DNA from 2 places in the Lactobacillus kullabergensis genome. Region 2 is predicted to be linked to the other one. Evidence: riboswitches for the same ligand, from Rfam matches in the RefSeq annotation. Region 2 holds a riboswitch; the other holds the start of a gene.
What was found. Region 2 has a riboswitch for FMN ahead of DKL58_RS04510 (ECF transporter S component). Riboswitches for the same ligand answer to the same signal wherever they lie in the genome.
Positions count from the first base shown of each region.

Region 1 (3,710 bases), 690 kb from region 2:
ATTCTTTTCTCCTCACACGAATTCTTACATCTTGGTTTAAACTTTTAACATCCAATAATTGGTAGTGACTTATTTCTGCTAAAGCCTGTCCGTACACAGCAGGTAGTGCTGTACCACCCAACACCAGAGGGGTAATATACGTTACTATTTCATCCACCAAATCAGTTGCTATAAACTGGGCTTGTACATTGCTGCCACCTTCAACTAACAACGATTGAATTTCATGTTCAGCCAAAAGTTGGATCACCTTTTGGGGTGTCCATTTGCTAGCAGTATAACAGCACACATTTTCTCCAACATTTTGAGTTAAGTTTGTTTCACTCAGTAACCAAATTTGACCCCGGGTCTTAAATATTTGACTGGTAAAATCCAACCGATTGGCATCCTTAGTTAACACAATCCTAATAGGTGGATGTGGTAAGTTTTTTATTCTGACAGTTAACAGCGGATTGTCAATGCGTAATGTGTTTGCACCAATTAAAATGGCTTGATTTTGCAACCGCAATTTTTGTACATCTACTTGAGCCGCATCCCCAGTCAAAAGTGTTCTTCTTTTGCCCGCGGCATTAATTTTGCCATCAATAGACATTGCATATTTAAGTGTCACAAAGGGCCTTTCTTGCTGATAAAAAAAGTTATACGCAACATTTAAACTCTCAGTGCCACCAATGACCTCAGTCTGAACACCATGACTTTTAAGATATTTAATGCCTTTACCTGCCACAATTTGATGAGGATCGACCTGACCAATAACAACTTTTTTGATTCCGGCCTCGGCTACTTTTTTGCAACAAGGTGGCTGCTTACCATAATGACTGCAAGGCTCCAATGTTACATACAAAGTTGCTCCCCGAGCTTGTTTGGGATCTGCTAAGTGTGACAGTGTATTTACTTCCGCATGTTCTTTGCCAAATTGATGGTGGTAGCCAGTTGCTAAAACCTGACCATCTTTAACCAAAACTGCACCAACTAATGGGTTTGTCCAAGTCATTCCCTGAGCTTTTAAAGCCTCTTGGACTGCCATTTGCATATAATCTCTATCCTGCACTATTTCACTTCCTAAGCATTAAAAAACCTCGTTGATAAAATCAACGAGGCTTATTTTTTTATTCATCAAATAAGATTTCAGCGAAGTTTAATAACGACGCGAGTTTTCTGCTTAATCTTGTTTGTTCTTCTCCCATCCAGACTTTAACTGTCGGTACTAGACTTGCACTAGTTCCACCGCAAAACGCGGGTCACGGACTTCAATCATTAATTGTCACCGTCGGTAAGGAATTACACCCTGCCCCGAAGAAACCGTATTCAACTGTTTTTAGTATAATATAGTTATGCCCTATCGGCAATAGCAATTTATTGTTTTATATAATTAAATACATGATAAGCTCAAACTTAAATAAATTATTCCTTAAAACTTCCAATCAGACAAATGGAGAGGAATATTATTGTTTTTACCAAAATATTTTTTAAAGGCAGTGCCAAATGACGAATGATCTTTAAGATGATTGCAATAAGCGTCTCTGATACTCAAAATTGTTGTCACTGCTAAATTAGTAGTGACAATTATCAGTATGCTAATAAATATATACAAAAGATATAGCATCTTAGCCCTCCTATTTTTAACTGTATCACTTTTATAATACACTACTACTTAGTGATAACATTGTCAACTTTTTTTGGCAAAATAAATAGACTAACAATCAAATTGATTACTAGTCTATTTTAATTTAATATGTAAAACTTACGTTTTATTAATACATATATTTCTCTATAGCTGTTCTTGGATCCATTCCCGCACGTATTTTCAGTTCCAGTTCAATTGCTACGTCAGCCAAGATTACTTGCGGGTCGATAACATTATAAGGATGATCTGGAGCTTTTTCCTGAGCCAGCGACAATTCAGTACAGCCAAGTAAAATCACATTGCACCCATATTGATCATGCATTGTTTGCAATATGTGGTGGTAAAGTTCGCCATTAACCACACCTTTTTCCTTGATATTTGAATAAATCAGTTCAGTAACCATTGGCTGAATCTCAGATCCTCCAATTTCAACCTCACGCCCTACTTCTTTAATCTCATCTTCATACAAATGATCGTAAATTGATCCTTCGGTGGCAATTAAACCAATTTTTTTCTCTCGTGGATAATCGGTTATAAACTTATGAACAGCAATGCGCATCATATGCAAAAAAGGTATGTCTGTCAGTTTGGCCAAGTCATCATAACAATAATGAGCTGTGTTGCATGGCATTACAAAAAAATCAGGCTTTAGTTGTGCTTGCTGGAGCACATCCTCACGCAAAGCAGTGAAAAAATTAGGCTTGCTGGGATCTTTGATATATGCTGTACGATCAGGAACTTGTGCATCATTAACTAAAATATAATTTAAATAATCCTGATCTTTAGTAATTTTGATACGATGATTAATCATCCGGACATAACTTTCAGTCGCAATAGTGCCCATACCGCCAATAATACTAAAAAAATGTTTCATTATACCTGCTTTTCTAACTTCTAAAGTGTTCTTTTTTGCCTTCAAGCTCATCAATTACCTGTTGAGCAACCATAATATCAGATGGATATGGCGTATCTACACCGCGTATTTTTTGAAAACCGTCTGCACCTTTACCGCAAATCAGGACAATATCACCTTTTTTCGACAAATTAATGGCATCATATATGGCCTTCTTACGATCGAGTTCTATTGTTACATCAACTTTAGAATGATCAATTCCGGCATTAATTTCCTGTGCAATTTCTTTTGGATCTTCAAATCCCGGGTCATCAGTAGTTAAAAAAGCCTTATCCGCATACGTATTTAAACTGTGACTAAAACCGGGACGGCGAGAGACACCCTTATCACCTGGAGCACCTACAACAACAATGATTTTTGGATTATTAAATTCACGTTGCATAAAGCCCATAAGTGCCATCATGGAAGCTTCGTTATGTGCATAATCTACAACCACTACACCATGGTCTTTGGTCACTTCTGTCTGCATCCGTCCAGGAACCGTTACTTGACTAATTCCTTTAGCAGCATCGTCATGATCCATTCCGGCCAGTCCGGCTCCAATTACTGCAGCCGTACCGTTTGATTCATTAAAGTCACCCAGCATCTTTAACTGGTAATCACCAGCTATTTTAAGCTGCCTTGCTTTGTCACTGACACATAATACCTGAAATTTAGTCTGAGCCATATCAAGTTTTTCGGTTGCAAACCGAAAATCAATTGTCTGTTTTAGGTTCGGATTGCTAAATTTTTCGTCAGCAAACAAGTAGATACTGTCTGGATCAGTAGTAGTCGTGGCAGCAGCATAAACTTCGTCAAAATGGTCAGTCTGAGCGTTAATAATACACTTGCGCGCATTAACCAATAACTGCAGTTTGCAGTGTAAATAATCAGCAAAGTTAGGATGCTCATTAGGTCCAATATGATCGGGTGAAATGTTTAAGAAAAAGCCTAAGTCATAAGTTAGTCCAAACACCCTGTTTTTCTTATAAGCCTGACTGGAAACTTCCATAACCATATGCGTCATACCATTGTCCACAGCCGTTCGCATATCACGGAACAAATCAAGTGATTCAGGAGTGGTTAAGCTGGATTTAAAAGTATCATCTTTTCCCTGACCTACAACTGTGTTGACCGAAGAAATCAGTGCTGTTTTGCCACCATTGACTTGATCCAGCATTCCTTTTAAAAAAT
Region 1 is NZ_CP029477.1:264,336-268,045, reverse strand. Features, by position in the region: gene ribD (bifunctional diaminohydroxyphosphoribosylaminopyrimidine deaminase/5-amino-6-(5-phosphoribosylamino)uracil reductase RibD) at 1-1,048, opposite strand, end outside; gene ribE (riboflavin synthase) at 1-2, opposite strand, end outside; FMN riboswitch at 1,169-1,302, opposite strand; gene DKL58_RS01280 (aspartate/glutamate racemase family protein) at 1,752-2,498, opposite strand; gene DKL58_RS01275 (UDP-N-acetylmuramoyl-L-alanyl-D-glutamate--2,6-diaminopimelate ligase) at 2,512-3,710, opposite strand, start outside.
Region 1: another riboswitch for FMN. It lies ahead of ribD (bifunctional diaminohydroxyphosphoribosylaminopyrimidine deaminase/5-amino-6-(5-phosphoribosylamino)uracil reductase RibD); the one in region 2 lies ahead of DKL58_RS04510 (ECF transporter S component).

Region 2 (3,710 bases):
AACTTGGAAAGAGTTGGTAGTAATGATAAGTAAAATGGCGCAGTTAGAAGCGTTATTATATGTTGCCGGCGATAATGGCATTGAAAGCAGCAACTTATGCGAACTTTTGCAGGTTGGCAAACCTGCATTGCGAGAAATAAGCAAAAATTTACGAGAAAAATTACAAAAAAATCCTGATTCAGGATTACAAATACAACATCTTAATGATGTTTACAAATTGACAACTAGACCAGAAGTTAGTAAAACAATCGAAAATTTTTTTCAAAAAGATTTATCAAAGAGCTTAAGTCAATCGGCATTGGAAATACTATCTATTATTGCTTATCGGCAACCAATTACACGTGTAGAGATAGATGACATCAGAGGCGTAAATTCATCTGGGGCTCTGCAAACTTTAATCTGGCGTGGATTAGTTAAAATTAATGGAAAAAAAGATGCGCCGGGTCATCCTAATTTATATGTAACAAGTGAGTATTTTTTGCAATACTTTGGGTACCAAAGTTTGGCTGATTTACCATTAATAGAAGATTTCGAAGATGATAGCATTAATAGTGAAGGTGAAATAGATTTGTTTGCAGCTAAAGGACAAGCTGATAAAAATATTGCAAAAACTCAAAAAGGAGCAAAATAATGGTTTTAGAACGGTTGCAAAAGGTAATTGCTGAGGCAGGAATTGCTTCCAGGCGCAAGGCTGAAAAAATGATTTCTGAAGGTCGAGTCACTGTTGATGGCAATGTAGTAACTAAACTGGGTACTAAAGTGGATACTTTTAGTAATATTACGGTTGATGGTGAGCCCATTGAAAGAGAAAGTTTGCATACTTATCTCTTTTACAAGCCTAGAGGAGTGGTCTCAACTGCAAATGATGATAAGGGGAGAAAAACAGTTGTCGATTATTTTAAGGATTTGCCTTATCGACTATATCCAATCGGCAGACTAGACTATGATACTTCTGGATTACTTTTAATGACTAATGATGGTGAACTGGCCAATTTATTGATGCATCCGCGAAACAATGTAGCCAAGGTTTATGTTGCCAAGATTTCTGGCATTTTGACGCCTGATGAAATCAGTCAGCTAAAGCATGGAGTCAAAATTGATCGTCATCGCTGTGCTCCTGCAAAAGTTAAGGTTATTAGGACTGATCGTAAAAAGGATAATCAAATAGTGCAATTGACAATTCATGAAGGTCAATATCATCAAGTAAAAAGAATGTTCAAGGCAGTTCACCACCAGGTGAAAAAATTAGCACGCGAGAAATACGCTTTTCTTACACTTGATTCTCTCATTTCAGGAACGTACCGAGAATTGTCTCATGAAGAAGTTGACAGATTAAAAAACGTAGATTAGTATAGTATGTGAAATTTGATAAATAAGTTTGTTGTCTTCATGGCAGGGTGAAAGTCCCGACCGGTGGTGTAAGTCCACGACCCACGAAAGTGGTGGAATCTATTGAGATACCGATAGTTAGAGTCTAGATGAAAGAAGACAGACTAAACTAAAAGCCAAGATCTTAAGCTTACTTTTACTCGGTCTGTTGCTAGGAGCAACAGACCGAGTTTTTTTGGAGGTAAGAATTTTGCAAAAGAAAAGCAGAAACAATTTAGTTAATATTTTGGCTTATACTTTAATTGGTACAATTGCCTATGTATTAATGCTTTTGGAAATACCGTTGCCAATAACTAGTTTTCTAAAATTTGACTTCTCGGATGTAGTAATTACAATTGGGACATTTTTATTCGGGCCCGGACCTGGTATCTTTATCGCTTTTGTCAGAATGCTGATCAATTTAATATACAAAGGCTTTGCTTTGCCAAGTTTAGTGGGTCAGTCTGCGGCTTTTCTGGCATCAATATCTTTTGCTTTGCCATTTTATTATTTAACAAAAAATATTAGCAAAGACGAAAAGAATTTTTCTAAAAAATATTTAAAACCAATTTTAGGTATTGTTCTCGGCATTCTAGCAATGGCTTTCGTACTATCTGTACTAAATGCATTAGTTTTGACACCATTTTATGCAGTAACTACTGTACCAAACCTGCCGGCAATACATGGATATTCTGGTTTGCTTTCTTTTACTGAAAAGGTTTACTTGGGTAAGCTGCTACACATTCCATCAATGAGTGCATATATTTTTGGCATTATAGTTCCATTTAACTTGTTAAAAGGAACAATCAACGGTGTTGTAGTTTATTTATTATTTGAAACTGTTCTGAGAACTTTCAAACCTTTTGTAAGGAAAAATTTTAATCTTAGAAATTAAATCTTAAAAATATTGTAAATCGGTCTAGTAAATGACCGATTTTTTTGTCCACTTAAATGTTAAATATGCTAAAATTAAACAGGTTAGGTAAGGAGGTTTTTCAGATGAATAATAACTCAAAAGAACCATATCAGCATTATAAGCGTCCAAAAAAGTCGAGAGTAGAAACTTATTCTTCCGTATCAAAAGGCTGGATTGCTTTGATAATTCTGATTGTAGTTATTCTTATCGGTCTTGTTCCTGTGGTTCATAATTTAGCATCAAACAATGGTTCAAACGAAAAAGCAGTTGAAGTACGTAAAGCTGCCAGAAAAGAAAATACTAAGAAAAAAGATACTAATAAAAAGGCTACGGTTCAGCCTGTAAAAAGTAAAGAAACCAAAGCCAAGGCTAAAACAAAGACAAAATCATCTAAAAAAACTCCAAAAAAGCCTAAAAAGAAACATGTTGTGATTAAACAATATGTCGTACAAGAAGGGGATTCCTTGACTAGTATTGCCCGCCATTTTAACATTTCAGTTGACCAATTGGCAGAGTTGAATCAACTTGATCCCAATAGCCAGGTGGATACAGGACAAACTTTACGAATTAGATAATTTAGAAAGGACAGGGACTTAAGTCCCTTTTTTATTGGAATGCAAATAGCAATTGATGGTCCAGCTTCAGCTGGAAAAAGTACTGTAGCAAAAATTATCGCCCATAAGCTTAATTTTACATATATTGATACGGGGGCAATGTATCGGGCTTCGACTTGGATTGCACGAGAAAATAACATTGATTACGGCAATGAAAAAGGTATTTTAACTGCCATTGATCATGAAAAAATTGAATTTAAATTTAAAAATGGTCAGCAAAAAATATATGCTGGTAATAAAGATATTACTCAGGCAATACGTACTCCTGATATTTCTGCCAATGTTTCTCAAGTTTCGGCATTAGCCGGAATCAGGGAAAAAATGGTCAGTCTGCAAAGGCAAATGGCCGGCAAAATGGACGTTGTGATGGATGGACGTGATATTGGAACTACGGTTTTGCCCAACGCTGCAGTAAAGATATTTTTGGTTGCTTCTGTTCATTCTCGCGCTGAAAGAAGAATGCTAGATTTTAAAGAAAGAGGGATTAAAACTAATCAGTCTCTTGAAGAAATTGAGCACGATATTTCAGAAAGAGATTATAAGGACTCACACCGAAAAATTTCACCATTAAAAAAGGCACAAGATGCTATTGAAATAGACACTACTTCTATGAGTGTTGATCAAGTGGTAAATGCAATTTTATCAGAAATTAAAAAAAGTCAAAAAAAACTATAAAAAAGGGTATAAAACAGTAGAAAAATATCAAACTTTCATTTAAAATTAGAGTATGATATTGGGAGGTAAATAATGTCAGAAAACAGTAATCAATTTTTAGATGCATTAAAGCAAATGCAAGGAGTTGAGGTCGGAGA
Region 2 is NZ_CP029477.1:952,545-956,254, forward strand. Features, by position in the region: gene DKL58_RS04495 (segregation and condensation protein A) at 1-33, shown strand, start outside; gene scpB (SMC-Scp complex subunit ScpB) at 23-631, shown strand; gene DKL58_RS04505 (pseudouridine synthase) at 631-1,350, shown strand; FMN riboswitch at 1,380-1,494, shown strand; gene DKL58_RS04510 (ECF transporter S component) at 1,577-2,263, shown strand; gene DKL58_RS04515 (LysM peptidoglycan-binding domain-containing protein) at 2,368-2,859, shown strand; gene cmk ((d)CMP kinase) at 2,899-3,573, shown strand; gene rpsA (30S ribosomal protein S1) at 3,646-3,710, shown strand, end outside.